2 regions of the Paenibacillus sp. BAC0078 genome follow, and region 2 is predicted to be linked to the other one. Evidence: riboswitches for the same ligand, from Rfam matches in the RefSeq annotation. Region 2 holds a riboswitch; the other holds the start of a gene.
The links. Region 2 has a riboswitch for preQ1 ahead of queF (preQ(1) synthase). Riboswitches for the same ligand answer to the same signal wherever they lie in the genome.
Positions count from the first base shown of each region.

Region 1: it holds a riboswitch for preQ1, as region 2 does, so the genes downstream of both, ACX1DY_RS12170 (queuosine precursor transporter) here and queF (preQ(1) synthase) in region 2, are expected to answer to the same signal.

Region 1 is NZ_JBTLRW010000005.1:188,479-199,363, reverse strand. Features, by position in the region: gene cobS (adenosylcobinamide-GDP ribazoletransferase) at 1-148, shown strand, start outside; gene ACX1DY_RS12185 (cobyric acid synthase) at 539-2,134, shown strand; gene ACX1DY_RS12180 (YnfA family protein) at 2,137-2,463, shown strand; gene ACX1DY_RS12175 (methyl-accepting chemotaxis protein) at 2,627-4,315, opposite strand; PreQ1 riboswitch class I at 4,645-4,690, shown strand; gene ACX1DY_RS12170 (queuosine precursor transporter) at 4,701-5,432, shown strand; gene ACX1DY_RS12165 (M24 family metallopeptidase) at 5,553-6,647, opposite strand; gene ACX1DY_RS12160 (S-layer homology domain-containing protein) at 7,043-10,885, shown strand, end outside.
Region 2 is NZ_JBTLRW010000001.1:223,033-233,917, forward strand. Features, by position in the region: gene ACX1DY_RS00955 (LysR family transcriptional regulator) at 1-75, shown strand, start outside; gene ACX1DY_RS00960 (class I SAM-dependent methyltransferase) at 155-985, opposite strand; gene ACX1DY_RS00965 (DMT family transporter) at 1,020-1,934, opposite strand; partial or broken gene ACX1DY_RS00970 (VanW family protein) at 1,968-2,763, opposite strand; gene ACX1DY_RS00975 (cysteine hydrolase family protein) at 2,785-3,312, opposite strand; gene queE (7-carboxy-7-deazaguanine synthase QueE) at 3,436-4,158, opposite strand; gene ACX1DY_RS00985 (6-pyruvoyl trahydropterin synthase family protein) at 4,151-4,633, opposite strand; gene queC (7-cyano-7-deazaguanine synthase QueC) at 4,633-5,295, opposite strand; gene queF (preQ(1) synthase) at 5,326-5,826, opposite strand; PreQ1 riboswitch class I at 5,912-5,950, opposite strand; gene ACX1DY_RS01000 (hypothetical protein) at 6,201-6,542, shown strand; gene murB (UDP-N-acetylmuramate dehydrogenase) at 6,602-7,513, opposite strand; gene ACX1DY_RS01010 ((2Fe-2S)-binding protein) at 7,715-8,521, opposite strand; gene ACX1DY_RS01015 (ABC transporter ATP-binding protein) at 8,534-9,340, opposite strand; gene ACX1DY_RS01020 (histidine phosphatase family protein) at 9,502-10,131, opposite strand; gene ACX1DY_RS01025 (APC family permease) at 10,257-10,885, opposite strand, start outside.

The DNA of each region.
Region 1 (10,885 bases), on a different contig from region 2:
GGTCGCCGCGCTGGCCTGCGGCACGCTTGCGGCGCGGCGGATCAGCAGCCGGCTCGGCGGGCTCACCGGCGATGTGTACGGCGCGCTGAACGAGCTGCTGGAGGCGCTGCTCCTGCTTTTGCTGGTGCTGCTTCAGCATAATCTCTAGCGCGCCGGAGCGTGCCACCCCGGAGCCGGATGAACCCCGGCTCCTCCAAATAACAACTGCTTCGCCAATACCCCGGCAGCAGGAAGAAAGCAGGGCAATCGCTTACGAAATGAACCGCGAAATTGAATGAAGTGGAAAAAGGAAACCTAATTTGCGAATTTCACCGATTTTTTGGTGAATAGGTGGAAAAAGTAGACTTGATTCTCTCCATTTCCCCCCATTCAGTGATTTTAGAAGGAAATAAGTGGATTTTTTCCCACTACCATCCCGGGGGAGTTCGCTCAGCGGGATGAAGTGGAGAAATTCCACCTCAGTTACCTGGTAGATAGGCAATCGCTTACGAAATCATTGATTCCGATTGCCTTGAGGAAGAAAGCGAGGAGGCTTGACATGAAAGAACAAGCCGCAACAAGAGAGTCTGCGCCAGTCCTGATGATTCAGGGAACGGCCTCGGATGTCGGCAAGAGCCTGGTGACCGCAGCAATTGGGCGGATTATGACCCGGGACGGCTATCGCACGGCCCCCTTCAAGTCGCAGAACATGGCGCTGAATTCCTATGTCACCGAGGACGGCAAGGAGATTGGCCGCGCCCAGGGCATGCAGGCTGAAGCATTTGGCATTACTGCCACCACGGACATGAATCCGATACTGCTGAAGCCCTCGGGCGAGATGAGTGCGCAAATCGTGGTCCACGGCGTGCCGCACATGGCGCTTAGCGCGCGGGAATACCGGGAGAAATTCCTCCCGGAAGCCAAAGAGACGGTGATGGAAGCGCTCGGGCGGCTGCGGGAGACTTATGATGCCGTGCTGATGGAGGGGGCAGGCAGTCCGGCTGAGATCAATCTTAAGGCCCGGGATATCGTCAATATGAATCTGGCGGGCTGGGCGGACGCACCGGTGCTGCTGGTCGCCGATATTGACAGAGGCGGTGTGTTTGCTTTCCTGGTGGGTACACTGGAGCTGCTGGAGCCGCATGAGCGGGCTAGGGTCAAAGGCTTTATTATCAATAAATTCCGTGGCGACCTGTCGCTGCTGCAGCCCGGACTGGACTGGCTGGAGCAACGCACAGGCATACCAGTGCTTGGGGTTCTGCCTTTTCTGCCACGCTTGCGGATTGAAGCCGAGGATTCCGTAGTTCTGGAAGGAACCTCGGGGCGGCTGCGCGCAGAGCACGGCAAAGAACTGGATATCGCGGTTATCCGCTATCCGAGAATTTCCAACTTCACCGACTTTGATCCGCTGGCGGACGAGCCGGACACTGCTGTCCGTTATGTGACCACATCTGACGAGTTGGGCACACCGGACGCCATCATTCTGCCGGGGACCAAAAATACGGCGGCTGATCTGGATTACCTGAGGGAGCAGGGCTTCCCTGAGGTGATTGCCGCCGCGCTGGAACAGGGAACTATGCAGCTCGCCGGAATCTGCGGCGGATACCAGATGCTGGGCCGGAAGCTGCTTGATCCGTTCGCCGTAGAAAGCGCTGAACCTGGCGAGAAAGAGGGGCTTGGGTATTTGCCGCTGTCCACATCTTTTCTGCAGGAGAAAACCACGGTGCGTGCCAGCGGCAAGCTGGCTCAGGAGCATCCGCTGCAATTGGCGGAACCGGCTGCCGGAGAGGCGGCAGGAATCTCTGTTGACGGGTACGAGATCCATATGGGAACGACCACAAACCATAATTCCACACCCGTTAGAAGCCTCTTTATGCTGCACGGACCGGAGGGGGAAATGATGCCCGAAGGCTGGGGAACGCCGGATGGACGGATCTGGGGAACTTATCTGCACGGATTGTTCCATAATGATGAACTGCGCAGAGCCTGGCTTGACGGCCTGAGGGTATCCAAAGGACTTGCGCCCCTCACAAACACCTTCTCGTCAGAAGCCCTTCGTGAACAGGAGTTTGACCGGCTGGCGGATGCGGTGAGTGCGAACCTTGACATGAAAGCCATTTATGGGATCATGGGGTTAACGCGAAAAGGGGGCTGAGCATGGTCATAGCAATTCTGCTGTTCATTGTTGCCGGTCTGGCCGAAATCGGCGGCGGCTATCTGGTCTGGCTGTGGCTGCGGGAATCGCGGCCGCTCTGGTACGGGGTGGTAGGAGCCCTGATTCTGGTTGCCTATGGCATCATTCCCACGCTGCAGAAATTTCCTTCCTTTGGCAGAGTGTATGCCGCCTATGGCGGTGTATTCATTGTGCTGGCTGTGCTGTGGGGCTGGCTTGTGGATAAAAAAACGCCGGATCTCTACGACTGGCTTGGGGCCGGCATTTGTGTAATCGGCGTGTCGGTTATTCTGTGGGCGCCAAGACACTGAGCAGCAGCGGCAGATCCCTTTGACTCCGCTGCTGCTGCAGTTTTCCGCCGAAATCGTCCTCAGGGTGCTGCGCGGCGGCTTGACTGGTGCAACTACAAAAAACGGGTGCCGTCCTTCATCAGGAACGGCACCCGTTTTTGTATAAGGAGCTTATTCGCGCCGGTTAAATCTTGAACTGCTGCACAGCCTTCTGCAGCTTCACAGCCTGCTCATACAGATGCTCTACAGTCTGTGCATGGACTTCCAGTTCCTGACGCTGGCGTGAGGAGTTGCCGGTAAGTGTATCTGCATTCTCCTGCGACTTCGCAGTAATCTGGGCGGTTTCTTCCACAGAGGCGCTGACCTCTTCGGTTCCGGCCGAGATTTGCTGTGTAGCAGCAGATACGGACTGAACGCTGTGGTTGATGCTCTGAATAAGAACAAGCAAATGACTGAAGGCATTTCCGGCTTCCGCCGCTTTATCGACTCCCGAAGCAACCTCCGAGTTAACGTGGTTCATCTCCTCAACCGAGCGGTTCATGTCCTCCTGCAGGCTGAGCAGGAATTCACGGATCTGTTCATTGGATTCCTTGGACTGCTCGGACAGCTTGCGGACCTCTCCGGCAACTACAGCGAAGCCGCGGCCATGCTCGCCGGCGCGCGCCGCTTCGATGGAGGCGTTAAGCGAGAGCATTTGAATCTGCTTCGTAATTTCGGTGATTCCCTGAACAACCTCACCGATTTGCAGGGAGCGTTCATTCATGATGCGGAACTGCTCCACTGACTTCATTGAAGCCTGCTGAACCTGGCGCATTTGATCTACAGCGCTTTGCGCGATGTCATTGCCGCCGGTGGCTTCTTGGGAGGCTTCACTGATCTGCTCGGTAACCTCTCCCGCCGCCGAAGCGATGTGCTGGATGCCGATGTTGATCTCGTCCATCGCCCGGGAATTATCCTTCGCACTGCTCGCGATGGCGGAGCTGCCTTTGCCGATTTCCACAACGGATAAGGTGGACTGCTCGGCCATCTCGTTCAGAATATCGGTACGTTCCTTCAAATCATTAGAATCTGCAACCACGACAATGGAGGTATCCAGAACATGGCTGATCATTTCCTTAAGCCGCTGGCTCATGGTCCGGAAGCTCTCAGCGAGCTGTCCGACTTCGTCGCTACCCTTGATCTCAAGCTGCTGGGTGAAATCGCCTTCGGCCAGCTTGTTGCTGTAAGCTGCGAGCTGTGTAAGCGGACGAGTGATTCGGCGGCTCATCAAAAAGGCGGAGCTCAAGCCAACTACCAGCACGAGCAAAGTGATTCCGGTACTGGTCCAGAGAATGCTTTGCATTTTATCTTCGACAAAACCGACATCCGAACTAACTCCGATGACCATCGTTGAACCGGGAACTCCAACATACGCGGTCTTATGTACGCCATGACTGTCTTTATAAATTTCGCTCAAACCGGCCCTGCCCTTGGAGGCTTGCACCATGGCGGACTGTACTTCAATGCTCTCATCGGCCTTGAGCTGCGCTCCTTGATCTGCGGCAAGCACGGTAGCTTTGTCTTCCTTCAGATTAATGAGGAAGATTGTCTCCACATCATGCTGTTTTCTTTTATCCTGAAAATAGGATTCGAGCGTTGTTCTTGACTGTTCGTTTTTGCCCAGAGTCTGCTGTGCACGCGTCGCATTCATATTTTTATAGGTATCCTGGGCTGCGGCGGTCAGAATCTTGTTGATCTGCGGCATTACGTAGCTGTTGATCGTATTGATGGATATGAAATAAAAGCTGACACTCAGTAAAGCAGACGACAGTAGCAGAACGACGAACAGCAAAAGCGTAAATTTACGGCTGATTGATTTCTTGAATTGAACCATATCATTCTCTCCTTTATCATTGAATGCATCCTCCCATGCCAGTGCTTATATGCCAGGCAAGCAGCAATATACTCCAAAGGTGTAGGTCATATATCAAGCTATTGTTCCGGGAATGTGACTGATAACTATTCTATAGAATTAACCCCCGGTTGAATAGTGAAAATTTAATTAATAGCTCAGAATTTTCAGAAAAAAATGAATAATTGACGAATACTTTACCTGTTTTGCGAAAAAAAAAGATCATGTCAGATATCCTTGAAAATTGAAATTTTCATAGCATGTTAGCTTCTCTTGTGGTAGAGTAGTAATGTTTTGGTCTAAACAGCCTGAACACCGCGGTTCGTAACCATCCCGCGTAAACAAAACTAGGGGGCTTGTGAAATACATGTTTAATTTGCTTTGGGGTATTTTATTTGTTGTGGTCAATTTTGGCTTCTATTTGCTCTGCTACCGGCTGTTCGGTAAAAAAGGGCTGTACGCCTGGGTAGGTGTTGCAACGGTTATCGCCAACATTCAGGTAGCCAAAACTATTGCCATGCCGTTTGATATCGTTATGACACTGGGCAATACGATGTACGTCACACTGTATATGACCAGCGATTTGCTGAATGAGAAATACGGGCGCGCGGAGGCGCGGAATGCAGTATGGTTTGGCTTTTTCACCCTGCTGATGACTACAGTGATCATGCAGATGGTGCTGAAGTTCGAGCCGCAGGAAACGGATATTGCCCAATCCTCGCTGCAGACCATTTTCGGTCTGATGCCACGGCTTGCGCTGGGCAGCCTTACCGCTTATTTTGTCAGCCAGTTCCTCGACGTACGCTTGTACTCATGGATTCGGGGCTATTATGGAAGTCCGCGCCAGATGTGGATTCGCTCCAATGGCAGCACGATGGTCAGCTCTTTTGTAGATACGCTGATTTTCTGCACCATTGCATTTGCCGGGACCTACGATTTGCGGGTATGGACGGAGATTCTGCTGACCACCTATATAGTAAAATTCCTCTTGACCGGGGCAGCAACGCCGATTCTGTACATTGCCCGCTCCTTCCGGTTTGCGGAGGATGAACAGAAGGTTCATCAAGCTTCGGATAATCACGGCGTTATGCCTATGTAAAATAACAGAAAAAGCAGCAGTCCGCCCCGACAGGGGAAGGATGCTGCTTTTTTTGTTGTACAGATATGCAGTGATAAAGGCAAAGGCAGCTTATGTAAACTGTCTGTTACTTAGCCGCGCCTATAAATGCAGCACCGTCAGCTCTTTCGGAAAGCTTGTCAGCGTCTGCGGGCCTTCAGCGGTAATAAATACGTCATCTTCGATACGCACTCCGCCGAGATTCGGCACATAAATTCCCGGCTCTATGGTAAATACATTGCCGTTCTCGATAATGTCCTCATTCAACCCGTGAAGAGAAGGATACTCATGCGTGTCCATGCCAAGGCCGTGTCCGACCCGGTGCATGAAATAAGCGCCGTAGCCGGCAGCTTCAATAACTTCCCGCGCTGCGCGGTCTACAGAGCCGAACGTTGCTCCCGCCCGGGAAGCGGCAATGCCGGCTTCATTGGCAGCAAGTACCGTATGGTAAATTTCAGCCAGCTTGGAGTCTGTTTCTTCTACGGCAAAGGTACGGGTAATGTCGGAGGCATAACCTGCGGCATATACGCCAAGATCGAACATCAGGAAATCTCCCGGCTGGATGATGCGGTCGCCCGGCACACCGTGCGGCAGGGCGGTCTTCGGACCGGAGAGCACCATTGTATCAAAAGAGGGGCCGGCGGCTCCGACCTTTTTCATCTGATATTCCAGTTCGGCGACCAGCTCGATTTCGCTTACCCCATCTTTGACATGCGTAAGCCCGCGGCGGAGAACCTCCTCCACCAGCTCGGCGGCATGCTTCATCCGGCTGACTTCTTCAGGTGTTTTCTTGGCGCGCATGGCCCGCAGTAGATGGCCGATATCATTGAAGCGGTCTGCAGGAACCGCCGCAGCCAGTTGCTCGTAGCGGCTCACGGAGAAATGCTCCTTCTCGATGCCAATCGTTCCGGGCTTTGTGCCGCCAAAACAAGCTTTAAGCAGCTCGTAAGGATTGTCCGTATCGCTGTGCGTCAGAATCTTCGTTACCTCTGAGGCGGCATGCGCCGCTTCAGCGTCCAGCGCCGGAACAATCAATACCGGTTCCTCGCTGCGAATCAGCAGCAGTCCCAGAAAACGCTCATGCGGATTACTGGCAAACCTGGTCAAATAATACACATGCTTCGGATCGGTAACGAGCAGCGCATCCAGGCCCCCGCCCGCCATTCCTTGCTCCAAGGTGGATAGAGCTTCATTCATTTCAGTAATTCCCCTTTCAGATTCACGTTACAAAGCAACGTTCTCATTATAGATCATAACCCTGCAGGGTGCACGTACAAGCAGGAGAAGTTGCTGGCTGCGTCCGGGCATCTGATTTTGCTGAATCTAACGTGCGTATAAATTAGAGAGAATCATACATTTATTTGCATATTCATGAAGTCCTACAACTTAAGTCCCGCCTTTATTTTGGGGATGCTGGCGAATTGTAACAAAATATCTTTTTTTACGATAAAATATGAGAATTTATAACAGGAATTGATTGACATCAACTAGGTCCTTGGGTAGGATTCCACTATGTCTATCTAATTTTGACAATTCTGCTGGGGGAAAAGTCATGGGTAGAATTATACTATCATGAGGAAAAGGAGACAGCTATGTATTCAAAAAGGTTGAGAAGTACAGTTTCGCTATTATTGGTTTTCATGTTGTCCTTTATGGGTGTGCTGGAGGTATCGGCGGCATCCTTGAAAGCGGGGGTGGTGTCCTCCGAGAAGACGCTGGACGGTAATCAAAAGATCTCCGTGAACAGTGTACTGGATGTTACCTATGGAGATTATAAGACACTTAATACGGTGAAGTTCTCACTTCTTAAGGATGGGAATGAGGTAGCCAGTCAGACGAAGTGGAAAAACCAGGTAGAACGTCTGTCTGCGACAGATTCAGTGTACTCGGTCTATTATTCCGGCATCGCTTTTGAGGGGCTGAAAGCAGGGGAGGAATACACTCTGCAGGCAGAGTATCAGGGGCAGTCAGGGAAGGTAGTTACAGATCCCCAGAGCATTAAAGTTCCTGCTTCAACTAAGATTCAAGTTGTCGTAGAACATATGGCAAAAGATTCGGATACATACGTGGAAGCCGCTGCGGGGGAAGTTCGCAGTGATGATAAGAGCATTAGAGTCTCGTTCTTAAGCAATGGGGTGCCGCTGGCAAACGAGAGAATTGAAGTACGGGCGTATGCTAAATATTATAATGGCTTTGTCACCAATGCATCGGGTCAGATCGAACTGGCTGGCAAAGCAGATTCCCCATTGGCTAACTCTGTCCTGATAATTTCTGTTAAGTCAGGAACGGATAACTATGAGGTCACGCCTTTGTATATCACCGACAAGCAGCAGGCAGGGACATATACAGCAGCTATCCGTTACCTTGATAAGGAAGGCAATCTGATACGCCAGAGCTATGATAACACTAGCTGGCCAAACGGCGTTGTTCAAAGATTGGGGGGTTCCGGACTAGATGTGCTGGTACTAAAAACAGCCGGAGTGTCGGGGGATTACAAAACACTTATTAAAGCCGTGAACAATGAAACGTATATGTTCCATACGAGCCAATCGGCGCTTTACTCCGCCGTAGACGGAAGTCATCTTGCTATTATCCAGAATGGCAGTGACTACAGCCGCTTGAACCTTCAGTACTCTTGGGATGGAGCACCTTTAGAGGTGAAATCCATTTCTATTACAACAAATAATCACTATAAACAGCACAGCAGCTCAAGTATCTTCCAGGATATAGCTGCAAATGTTATATACGTTAAGAAAGGCCTGGAATATGATATCGCAGCCGTTGCAGCCATTCCTGGGACTAGCGGCAGGGTTGTTTTGCATCATCAGGTAAAGCCGGATGAATCGGTTAGTAACATAGAATATGTAGCCAAGTCTGAGGATTTTAGTGCGCTGAAGCTCCAGGTGCCGGATCGCGGACAAGGTCAAGGGCAGGTAAAGGTATCTTATTTAAATAACAAATTGAACTACAACCAGGCTAGTGGATCTGTGCCGTCAGCAGATTCTATCTTGTACGTTCACAAAGGGGAAGAAATTCACCGTCTGACTGCGGCAACAACAGTCGGAAATGCAGGCAACAGCAACTATACGAATCAGGTTGTTCTGAAGTCCTTCTTCACCCCAACAGACAATGAGTATTCCCTTAAGGCTGGAAGCAGCTACAATTCGCAGATTATTCTGAAAGTGCTGGGCTCGAATTATTATGCTCAGGATGAAATCCGCAACCAGATCGTTCTGGGTGAGAATCTGGAAATGCGGGTGGTTATGTCTGACGAGAATCAGAATGCTCTTGATTTGAACGGCAACTACCGAATTCAGATTCTGGATGCAGACGGAGCCATTGTTGAAGAGAACTCGCTTTCTTGGACAACTGAAGAAAAGGATGGCCTCCTCAAACGCATTGACAAACGGGAATGGAAACCTGTGAAGTCAGGAGACTATAAAGTCCAGTTCGTCCCTTATGTCTATCAGAATGGCGGATATGTGAAGGGTGAGGTTCTTGCTGAAGCCCAGTTGCGGGTTTTACCGAAGCAAGAGCTGGAAGTGGAAATCCGTGATAAAGCAGGTAAGCTGGTTGACTTGGTGAACAAACCTTATCTAACAGTTGATCAGGCCGGAAAGATTACCTTCACCGTACGTGAACATACAACTGGGGCTGTAGGCAAAGCTCTGCCGGGCGTGAAAATTACACGCTATGGCAAAGAAGTGGGAGTGACCGATGCAGAGGGTCAATTCACGCTCCCGGCAAGCGAAAGCTCCTATCTCGGAGAGTTTTTCTTCGAAAAATCCGACTACCTGTCCAAAACAGTATCGGTAGCCGTTATAGATCCAAAATCGCAATCCGTAATACGGGTCCGGGGACTGGATAAGCCGGAAGGAGCATATGCCGGTGGAGTGCCGCTGGATTATGCCTACGTACAGGCTAGAATCAAGAAAAACGACGGAACTACCATTCATCAATCCCAGTTTATCAACATTGACGATCAGCAGGCTTTCCTTATTGTAGAAGCACCTTCGGTTGTCGGTGTAGACTTCATGCGCTATAACCGCAGCAATATGGGAGTTGAATCCAAATACGGATACTACATGTACGGTTCTGTGCAAACAGCGCCGGGCAAGGAATATTCACTGGTGCTTGATGCAAGAGATGCTCTCCAAGAGGTAAGTAAAGTCAATCTTACGGAGTATATGGAGGAATTATCCCTTATCCGTAAAGGCTTGTCCGGCGTGGATTATGTTCCTTACGTAATTGACAGTAACAAAAGTGACCAGAACTACTTTTATGCTACTGAGGGAACCTACAGCGTATTGGCCCATACGAACGGAGACACTTTTATTTATCGTGATAATGTAGTGATTACCGCAGGGGATAATACATGGATCTATAATGATTCGGCTAGCGATCTGGCTACTGTGGTTGCACCGGAATCAGGAAGCATCTACACTGTGGATTACATCACAGCAGCTCAATCGAAGCTTAGAGGTTATGCTTATGATGCCACACAGGTTCAGTTGACGCCTGGCGAAGTTATTGTGAATTTAGACCAGATGATCGGCAGCCTGGAATACCAATATAATATTCGCTTATCAGGAAATACGCTCAAAGCAGGAAAGTTCACCGAGTTGAGTCCCGGCGCAATTGCCGGACTGGACATCGTTGGACTCCAGAATGGAAAATTGGTCCGCAGCAGCTCCTATAACTGGCTGAAGGTTGGATTGGTTGATACAGCAGGCAATGCGATTGGCCAACTGTCCAAACCAAGAATCCTGGTTACCAGCTATGGTTCATCCAGCGGTCATACTACTATTAATCCGGAGGCCGGTTCCTACATCATTGAAGATGAAGCGGGAAACAAGCTATATGAAGGAAGCTCATTAAGCTATCCATTGAATGCCTCCGTAACGTTGAAGGACGGAAGTTATGTAATTAAAGCAAACATTACTATCAATGGACAGAGTTATAGCCTGAACAAAAAATTCGTACTGGAAACGAAAGAGGGCACAGTAGTAGATCCGGGAACCACTCCTCCAGGTGAAGATTTGGATAATGGCGGAAGCACACCTGGAAATGGAGCGAATCCCGGAAACGGAACAAATCCCGGCGGAAGCAATGGCGGCACAGGCGGCGGTACAGTTACAACTCCAACACCAACCCCGGCGCCGAATGCAAGCGTAAATGAACAGAACACTAAGCTTCAGGATTTGGTGAAGAATACAGCCGGAACACCGGCAGAACGGGCGGCCGTAGCTCAAAGCGCACTGAGCAGCATTGCTAATTCGCTCAAATCCGTAACAACGCCTCAAGAAGCTGAGAAGAACAGCAAGAGCCTGTCTCAAGCCTTGGACAGTGCTGCCCAATTGCTCGCAACCATTCAAGATCCGGCAGAGAAGCAGAAGATTGTCAGCTCCATCAATGAGCTTGTAGGCAGTGCTCCT
Region 2 (10,885 bases):
CGGAAGGATTCTGCCTTGACTCCCCTGCAGCAGGCTTTTGTGAATTTGGCAGTTGGGGGTACGGCAGCGGAATAAGTAATATCCGATAAAAAAACGGTACAGCCTCAAGTGGCCGCTGAACAAGCGCCACAGGCTATACCGTTTGGTTAACAGACTACTTTTTCTCCGCCACCAGGACGAATGTCTTGGGAATTCCTTTGTCATACACCTGGGAAGACAGATTCGGCTCCTCATCCAATTCACGGATCACAAGTCCGCTGCGCGCTGCTGCCGTTACGATTTCACCCAGCGTCCAGCGGCGCCAATACACGACACTGTGTTTCATGTCTTCCGCGGTTTCGCCTGGCGAGGGTAAATACTTCGAATACGAAACCTTCTTCTCCTCCAGTGCGGTGTCAAAATAATCCCCGCTCACCTTATGCTTCCGGACTTTCGCGGTCGATCCCTTCGAGGTAATCAGCTTGGTCGTTACCGGATGGAAATCACGCAGCACGAACCTTCCGCCGGCTGCCAGCAGCCTATATGCCGTATCCATGAACGGAGCTAGGTCTGTAAAATAATGCACAATCCCCATCTCGGCAAAAACGATATCGTACGAGCCGTCCAGCAGCTCTTGCGGCAGCTTCAAGACATCCGAGACGAGATAATTCAGCCGGACTCCGGCTGCCGCTGCCAGCTCGCCTGCATACCGGGCGTTGGCTTCCGAGAAATCGGCGACGGTTACCTGAGCTCCCAGCAGACTCAGCGCTACGGCTTTCATCCCGTTTGAGCCCATGAGATTCATGATCTTTCTGCCCTTAACATCACCAAGATAACTACCAAGCGGGAACAGCTTGCCCGCAGGCTCCTTCACTAGCTTTGCCGCAGCCTCGGAAGGTGTGCCAAAACGGCTTGTCCAGGCAGCATATGTATCTTCGTTCCACAGCTCCTCACTGGAAGGGACTGCGCCTCCGGTTACTTCCTGATTCAAATCATGTTCATTCATTTAATTAAGCCCCTTTGTCTAGTGAAAATCTCTGCTATGATGCGTTTTTAAGGGCTTCTTTTGCCCTTGCGGCTTTTTTTCTTCCTGCGAATAAATAGACGGCCAGACCGCCCATCACCAGCACGCCGCCGGTCCACTGCAGTCCGGTCAGCGCTTCACCCAGCAGCAAAAATGCCAAAATGCTTGCCCCCACAGGCTCGCCCAGAATGTTCATCGAAACTGTAGTCGCCGAAGCATACTGCAGCAGCCAATTGAACAGAATGTGGCCGAATACCGTCGGTACGACAGCGAGCAGAATAAAGATTCCCCACTCACGCGCCGGATAAGCAAAAAACGGGATGCCGGACAGCAAATTGTAGATGGCAAATACCAGCACTGCCGAGATAAAGACGATCAGACTGTAGAGGTAGGAAGGCATACGGGACACAAGCTTTTGGCCAATCAGCATATGAACAGCCACTGCAACAGTTCCGCCAATGGACAACAGATCGCCTTTCACATTATCCGGGGACAGCCCTATATCCCCCCAACCGATAAAGACAACCCCGAAGATCGCGATTGCGAGGCCCAATATGGCGGCAGATGTACTCCGTTCTTTGTACAGTATGTATGCGCCCAGCATAATAAATACCGGCTCCAGCGCCATAATCATCGTCGAGCTGGCTACGGAGGTATACTTCAGCGAGCCCATCCACAGCAAAAAATGCAGCGCCAACATCATCCCCGAGCAACCCAGCAGCAGCCAGTCCTTCCGGCGCAGGGCGTAAGCTGCTCCACTGTAGGGACGGGCAAAAGGCAGCATCAGGAGCGAAGTAAAGAGCAGGCGGTACATGCCCTGGACCGAGGCCGGAGCCGCCGACCATTTTATAAATATAGAAGAAAAAGAAATTGCCACAATTCCGATCAGCATCAGGAGCGGGACGGGAACGGGCGGTTTTTTTGAATTCACAGCTCTGATTCCTTTCGGTTTGGATAAAACTAACTATGTAAGCAGCGGTGAATACATCATAAGCGCATGATTGTCAGCAATCGCTTCATCACGGGCGATTTCACCCGTGCGGGTCATGACCTTGCGGCGGATACTGTTGCTGCGGATATAGACGCCCCATGGTTCCAGACTGATAACGTGATCAGCTTCGTAAACTTCGTAGGTGTATAGCGGTTGCCCGCTGCATCTCCATTCCCCGTACAAATGACTGTCATCCAGCCATAGCTTGAGCTGATACACTTCATCCGTTTGATTCATCAGCTGCAGATCCAAGTAATTGTAGGCACAGGTTGCCCCACTGCCGAAGGGCTGGGTCCGCTGCTCATCGGGAAAGACATCATAGCTGTGACGGTGCCGCTCTGTAACGGTCAGCGGAGTGTGCAGCGTCATTCAGTAGATTAGATTAGAGAGCTGGCATAAGCCGCCTCCCGTGCCGGAACGGAACCCGCCGTAAATGCAGCACCATTCCGTCCAGATACCCTTTACGGCGTGTCGGCTTGCCAATAGTCTGCCAATAGGAAAAATTCTCGCCGGGGCGTACGATCAGACCGTTAAGCTTCGCCGCAGCAAGCTTCAGATTCGTTATTTTATTGTACTGCAGCTGCATGTCGACGTTTCGCAGACTTCGCAGCAGCGGAGTCGCATGTGTGGCTGAGATATAGAGCAGGTCTTCTGCAAGATGTCCCCTGGCTCTATTCTTTCGCTGGGTTAACCGTTGCCAATATCTTTTCCAGGAAAAATAACGCTTGTCTGCGAAAAGTCTCAGCCGTGAACGGCGGATAGACTTCATAGCTAATCTGGCGGACTCCCATTAGAATTCCACTTCATGTTCCTTGCGCAGCTTGGCAAATCTGCCACCCAGCACAGAGTTGTGATGCTTCACGATCTCGCCGCCGCTTAAATTGGCATTATCGAAGGTGCTATGCGCATCCTCCACCAGCACACTGGAGTAGCCCAGGCTGTATGCGCGTCTTGTGGTGGTATCCAGACAGAACTCGCTTTGCATTCCGCAGAGGACCAGATCGGTGATGCCACGCTTCTGAAGCTCCTCATGCAGCGGTGTCCGGTGAAACGCGTCCCAGGTCGGCTTTTCCACAATTAAATCTTCCTCGCGCGGAGTAATTCGGCTGCTGATCTGCCAGGTGGGAGTTCCTTTGGTGTATTCTTCATCCTCGGTATGCTGAATATACACGACAGGCGTTCCTGCCAAGCGGGCTTTATGCAGCAGTGCAACGATTCTGTCCATTACGCCCTCTTCATCATGCAGTTTCATGCCCGGATATGAAAACATCGCCTCTTGCACATCAATGATTACTAATGCGGTTGAACCATTTGCCACTGCATTCTCTCCCTTCGCTATTGTTAATTTCTAACGGACAGTCTATCTACCTTAAAGATTATAACAGATTTTCTCAAAAAAAAACGGACCTCTGCATTACAGAAGCCCGGTCATACAGTCCAATTATTTGCCCCGCTTATTATGCCAAATAAGGGCATGCAGCTGCGGAAGCACCCGCGCCCGGTTCATCTCAGGATCAGCAATCACCTGATTGAACAGCCATTCCAGCCGACCCAGCAGGCGGGCCGAGATGTCCCCCTCTTCCGTCACATTATCATTGCCCGGCTGCAGGAAGAGCGGCACTTCCGGGTATCTCACGTGGATGCTTTTCGCGTACAGATAGTCCTCGTCGTTAAAGACGACTACCTTCAGGCTATGGGCAGACCTGCCTTGTGCCTTCATTTTATCCATAATACCATCTAGCATTTCCCAATCGGTCTTCGTCCCTGAGCTTGGCGGCTTGGGGCTGACCGTCAGCACATCCACGTCGTAGAACCAGTCCTGCCATCTGCTGCCCTGGGTTTCAATCGCCGCCTGAATGCCGCGTTCATGCAGCAGCCGGATGAATGTCCCCATGCCTTCTCCAATCAGAGCGGGATTGCCCCCTGAGATCGTCACACAGTCAAAATTATTACCGGCAAGCGCATGCAGCTCCGCCAGAACCTCCTCCGGTGCAAGCATCCGCATCTTGTCCTTCGCCGATCCATCCCAGGTAAAAGCGGAATCACACCAGCCGCAGCGGTAGTCGCAGCCGTAGGTGCGGACGAACATCGTTTTGACGCCGATGACCGCACCTTCCCCCTGAATCGTCGGGCCGAATATTTCAATTACCGGCAGCTTACTCACAGTCACAGCCTCCATGCAGCCGATAGTACGGCCCTTCTTCAGGGATGTCCGTAGCCAGCACCTCCGCCCAGGAGGTTGGCGTTTCCCACAGCTTGACGGAATACAGCGGAAGTGAGGCCATCTTCAGCTTGTAGGCGATATATGCCGACATATTTTCCACCGTTGTCCGGAATGACAGATGCGCCACCTTGGACCCCGTATTTACCAGCGTCTTCAATACAGGCTCATTGCCCATCGCCAGAAAAGCATGATCCAGATGGTCCACCAGACTCTCCTGCACCGTAGCCTTGATATCGCTGAAATCAACCACAAACCCTTCGTCGGAGTGGCCCTCTGCTGCGAGTGGCTTGCCCTTCAGCACCACTTCCAGCTTATAGGTATGGCCATGCAGGTTGCTGCACTTCCCTTTATGTCCGACCAGTTGATGGGCTGCATCAAAGGTAAAAATCTTACATACGGATACCTCGCCCAGCATCAGGAACCAACCTCATTTCGTTCTGCTTCATATTGGTCCAGGCCGCGCTTACGCAGCAGACAAGCCGGACAAGTGCCGCAGCCGCTGCCGACAATTCCGTTGTAGCAGGTCAGCGTATGCTCACGGATATATTCGAAGCAGCCGAGATCATCGGCCATTTTCCAGGTTTCTTTTTTATCCAGCCACATGAGCGGTGTATGAATGACGAACTCGTAGTCCATCGACAGATTGAGGGTCACATTCAGTGATTTGACGAACACATCCCGGCAGTCGGGATATCCGCTGAAGTCGGTCTGGCAGACTCCGGTGATAATATTCGCATACCCAAGCTGCTTCGCCAGAATTGCCGCAAAGGACAAGAACAGCAAATTGCGTCCATCCACGAACGTGCTGGGCAATTCCTCTCCTTCACCCGCAACGATTTCAATCTCATCACGCGTCAATGCGTTCGGGGCCAGCTGATTCAGCAGACCGAGATCGAGAATATGCTGCTTCACCTTGAACTTCGCGGCAATCTCCTTGGCAACTTCTATTTCAGCCGCATGGCGCTGATTATAATTGAAGGTTACCACCTGAACCTCCTCGAACTGCTGTAGCGCCCATACGAGACATGTTGTGCTGTCTTGGCCGCCGCTGAAGACGACCAGTGCTTTTTTATTCATGATCAAATTCCTCCCTTTCCTTGCCCCGGATTAACGGTTGTCCACTTTCTCAGGATACAAGTCATGATTGATCAGCCGGTGCTCGGCCATCGCTTCATATTTAGTCCCCGGACGCCCCCAGTTGCAGTAAGGATCAATGGAAATGCCGCCACGCGGGGTGAATTTGCCCCAGACCTCAATATAACGCGGCTCCATCAGCGAGATCAGATCGTTCATAATAATGTTCACACAGTCTTCATGGAAATCGCCATGATTGCGGAAGCTGAACAAGTAGAGCTTCAGTGATTTCGATTCAACCATTTTTTGTTCAGGAATGTACGAGATGTACATTGCCCCGAAATCCGGCTGCCCGGTAACAGGACACAGGCTTGTGAACTCCGGACAGTTGAATTTGACGAAATAATCGCGGCCCGGATGCTTGTTGTCGAACACCTCAAGAATATCCGGATCATAACCGAATTTGTACGTTGTGCCTTGGTTGCCGAGCAGGGTAACCTCCTGCATTTCCTCTTTCAATCTGCCTTCTGACATGACAAAAAACCCCTCTCTTTTCCCCCGGCTGTCCGCCGGAACAGGAAAGAAGAATGAGCTTCGAAAACCTGGCTCTACTAAGAAGCTTAGTTTTTTATAGAGGGAGTTTGCGAACCTCTCCTGCGGATTATCCGCAGAATTCTTCTTTATACATAGTACTGCGAATTGAACTATACCATGCCAGCCGTGGCTTGACAACCCTCACAGACGATCCAAAATCAGTGAAAAGAGCATCCCTGACGCATTTTTTCACAGCATAAATTATTCATAACATTAATTATTATTTTTCCCTCACTGACAGAACTATGGATTCAATTTCGAACAAAAGGGTAACTTAACTTCTATAATCTCCTTGATAAGGATGGGATCATCTGATGGATCAAAGCGAACAGAAACTTATGGATTGGCTGACCGCCCAGGCGGGCGCAACCATTGTCATTAAGAAACAGGAGATGAATGACCACGACACCGTCCACTTCAGTCTGGAATCCGTGGCTTACCGTAATGCCGATGACGTTATTGACGATTATCTGGACAGCGCGCTGATCTTGCGGGGCACTGGCAGTACCCTTAACAGGGATGGCGAGCTAGTACCTCTTCCCCAGCAGAGCTATGAGATTGCCGTCAGCGGGCTCCGCCTGGATGCTGTAGATGACGGTCAGGTTGAACTCCGGACAGATAGAGGAAAGTATTCCATCTCACTGGCTGAAGCATGACCCTGCCTCTTATGCAGAAAAAAACAGGACGCGGCATTTCAGCCTGCGTCCTATATCAGTTACTCTTCTCCAATAATCTCTACTTCCGTCTCGAGCTCCACACCGAACTTATCCTTAACCGTAGCCTGAACATGATGAATCAGCCCGATATAGTCCTTAGCCGTCGCATGATCTGTGTTCACAATGAATCCTGCATGCTTACGCGACACTTCAGCACCGCCGATTCTTGTTCCCTGAAGTCCGCTTTCTTGAATCAATTGCCCGGCAAATCTTCCGGGAGGGCGCTTGAAGACACTTCCGCAGGAAGGATACTCCAGTGGCTGCTTCGATTCACGCTGGTAGGTCAAATCGTCCATTATGGCTTTGATATTCGCTGAATCCCCCGGCTGCAAGGCAAATCGGGCCTCCAGCACAATGAAGTCCCCGCTGGCGAAGACGCTTTTACGGTAGCCCCACTCCAGTTCATCCCCCTGCAAAGTCACCAGCCGTCCAGCTTTGTCAACGGCAAGTGCGCTATGCAGCACATCCTTGACCTCACCGCCATATGCTCCAGCATTCATGTACAGCGCTCCGCCTACAGTGCCAGGAATTCCGCAGGCGAACTCAAGCCCGGCAAGCTGCTTCTCCAAAGCAAATCTGGAGACATCAATAATCTTTGCGCCGCACTGGGCATAGAGCAAATCGTCCCGCAGCCCCATTTCGGTTAATTCAGAGGTCAGCAGAACAATTCCGCGGATGCCTCCGTCACGGATAATGACATTCGAGCCATTACCCAGGACTGTAAGCGGAATTTCATTTACGCGGGCATATGTAACAATGGACTGAAGCTCCTCATAGGTCACTGGCGCTGCCAGGACGTCCGCCTGACCGCCCATACGGGTGAACACGTGGCTCTCCAGCACCTCATCGCGCTTAACCGCTCCAGCCCGAACCAACTGCTGCAGATCCTCATATATTTTGCTGATATTCATCTTCTTTGCTCCTTTGACTCTATAAAAATAATGATCCTTATTCACCGGATAATCATACTCCGCTGCTTATATGCAAAAAAATAGTGTGGAATTTAATCAGGGCAACCACAACTTTAACAACGAACAGGCTCCCTTGTCAATGACGGGAGCCTGGGCCTGCTGCATATATAATCATTATGAGTCAGATTTCACGTTTATAACCTATCCTTGGGGGCGGGCCGCCTTTTTGCGGTATTCTACCCGCCGTGCCGCTCTCTCCTCTTCTTTCAAGCGGGGACAGGTGTAACAGTAGCTTCCACCTTCAGTCCGGTAATAGAGACAGCAGCGGTTGCGCATCTGCACGGTCCGCTCCGGGTCGTCCAGCGCTTCTATTCTGCGAACCGTGACATCAAACGGATTCCGCTTCATCCCGAGAATTTCTGCCGGCAGACTGTGCTTCAGATAGCTGTAATCGTCCTGTAAAGTATCCAGCAGCTTGGAATCCTGAAGCCCATCTGCAAACTGCTCCATATAGTAGTTGAATTTAGTCGGCAGTTGGCCCCATATATCACTCAGACTCAGACCGCTTGCCTCATGCAAGCTCCGCAGTAACGGAGCTGCTGTATCACGGTAGAAGCGGGTCAGTACCTCATTGCGCCAACCCTCACGCGCCGCTTCCTTCGGGGCATTCTCTATCTCCCAGTCCTGTAGCGAAAAAGCTATCCGGCAATACCCGTTGGCCGGAATGAGATGGTTGGATAAACAAGACAAGCTTACTATCGGTATTGAGGAATATACGGAGAGCGAATATTGCACCGCGAGCGCCAGACTCGAGAACCAGCTTCCCATATATGCCGCAGCCGCTTTATCATCCAGTGCTTTCATAAGAGGGCGGTAACAGTCGAGGAAAGGGCGCATTCCCTCTTCATGGACAAGCTCCAGCGCCTTAAAAGAATGCAGAGCCTCGGCAGGTTGTACGGGATGAAGGTCAAACTTGCTGATCAGCTCTTGGCTGAGCGCTTCATTCATACCCTTGCCTCATTACATTGCTACCGCTTTGTATGCCGCCAATTCATAAGGCAGGCAGAGTGGCACACCTGTACGCGGATCAGGAACAATATCCGCTTCGATCCCGAATACCTCACGCAGCACACCCGGCGTCATTACCTCGGCCGGAGTGCCTTCGCTGATCACACTGCCCGATTTGATCGCCACCATATGCTGGGCATAACGGGACGCATGGTTCAAATCATGCACAACCATAATAATCGTGCGGCCTTCCTCCTCGTTCAGCTTCTGCAGAAGCTGCAGCACCTCCAATTGGTGCGCCATATCAAGAAACGTTGTCGGCTCATCGAGGAAAAGAATATCCGTCTGCTGAGCCAGAGCCATAGCAATCCAGGCCCGCTGGCGCTGCCCCCCGGAGAGGCGGTCAATCGGGCGGTCATGGAACGCTTCCATCCCGGTAACAGAGATCGCCTTAGCGATAATTTCGCGGTCCTCCGAAGTCATGGTGCCGAAGCCCTTCTGATGGGGATAGCGGCCATAGCCAACCAGCTCAGAGACGGTCAGACCATCCGGAGCGGTAGGATTCTGCGGCAGAATCGCAAGCTGCCGGGCTACCTCTTTTGTGGACAGATTGTGAATCGACTTGCCGTCCAGCATCACACTGCCGCTCTTAGGCTTCATGATACGCGCCATAGTCTTGAGAATGGTAGATTTCCCGGAGCCGTTGGCCCCGACAAGCGCTGTGATCTTCCCTGTTGGAAGGGACAGATCCAATCCCTTGACGATCATCGTCTCAGCATATCCTATACTTAATTGTTCTGTGTTCAAACGTTCTGACATGGTTTTCACTCCTAAAAAAGTTTTAAGGAGCAGTTGCTCCTGCAGGTTCAACATCACAGTAAAATTTGCTTCGTAACATTCGCTTAAATTGATAAGCCGAATGCCTTAGTCTCACTCCACTAAATGATATTGATTCTCATTATCCATGTCAATATAAATGTTTAGTTTTTGGTACAATTTAGATGCTCCGTATGGTTTTCTATTGAAATTTCCCAGCCTCCGTCACAATACTCCACTTTATGAATACTGGTATATGAAGCCGGGAATGTTTTGCTGCTTTTGTTTGTCCAATCTAACCCTCTTAGAATATGATAAATAACGTTTATTACACCACCGTGTGTAACAACGACTACATTTTCATTATGACTGCTTCTTACTTGCTCTTCGCATAATTTCATAAATGCCTCTTTTATACGAGTGAAAAACTCAAGAGGACTTTCACCGCCAGGATACCTCTCATCCATCTGTAAACTTGCGAAATACAAACCAGGATACCGTTCATCTACGATTTCGTTGGGCATACCGGCTATGACACCATTGTTCGTTTCTCTCCAGTAACTGCTGCCTTCAACTGGCATTTCTAGTGCCCTGGCAATCTCATTTGCCGTATCTAATGCCCGCTGCAAATCGCTGCTAATGATACGATGAATGTTAAATGTGGACTTATTTTCCTTGAGATAATGGCCGAGCTTCTCCGATTGCCTGTAACCCTGGGCTACAAGTCCACGCTGACTCCATCCGCCGCGAAAACCTTCTTCATCTATACCATGTCTTACAAAATAAATAGCCATTTCCCTTCTACCCCCTTTAATAGTCGTAATACATATAATACCATATTGATGAATTCTATTTCTTCCATAAAAAAAGGCCGCTTCCGGAATCCCCGGAAACAGCCATGATAATGCAGTCTATCTGTCTATTTGTGCAAATGAAAAGGCACGGTTGCTACAACAATGTCTTTTTGATTCATGAGATAAGAACGGATGAACAAGCTGGTCTGGTTATGCAGGATGGCCTGCCACCAGTGCTTGGTAATAAATTGCGGGATCAAGACGGTGATATGGTCGGTTGAAGCTGTCTTCCACTCTACCGTATCAATGAACTTGACAAGCGGACGGATAATGCTGCGGTAACGGGAACGGAGCACAATCAGGCGTACACCGGGGTTCCACTCCTCCCATTTCTGCTCCATCTTGTGAATTTCTTCTTCATCAAAACCGACGTACACAGCCACCACATTGTCCGTCAAGGACTTGGCGTAGCTGATTGAATGTAGCACCGCACGTGTCACACCCGCGACAGGAACGACTACTGTGCTTCCCTTAATGCAGGGCTTATCTGTTGCCGGGCAAATACGCAGCTGATCTGCAGTATTCAGATAATGGTGGTGAATGCGGTGGAACACGAACATGACAACAGGCAGGAAGATAAAGGCCATCCATACACTGGAGAACTTCGTAATAATGAAGATCATTGTAATTGTCAGAGTTGTGAGCATCCCCACCGTGTTCACAGCAAATTTATTGTGCCAGCCTTTGGGCTTGG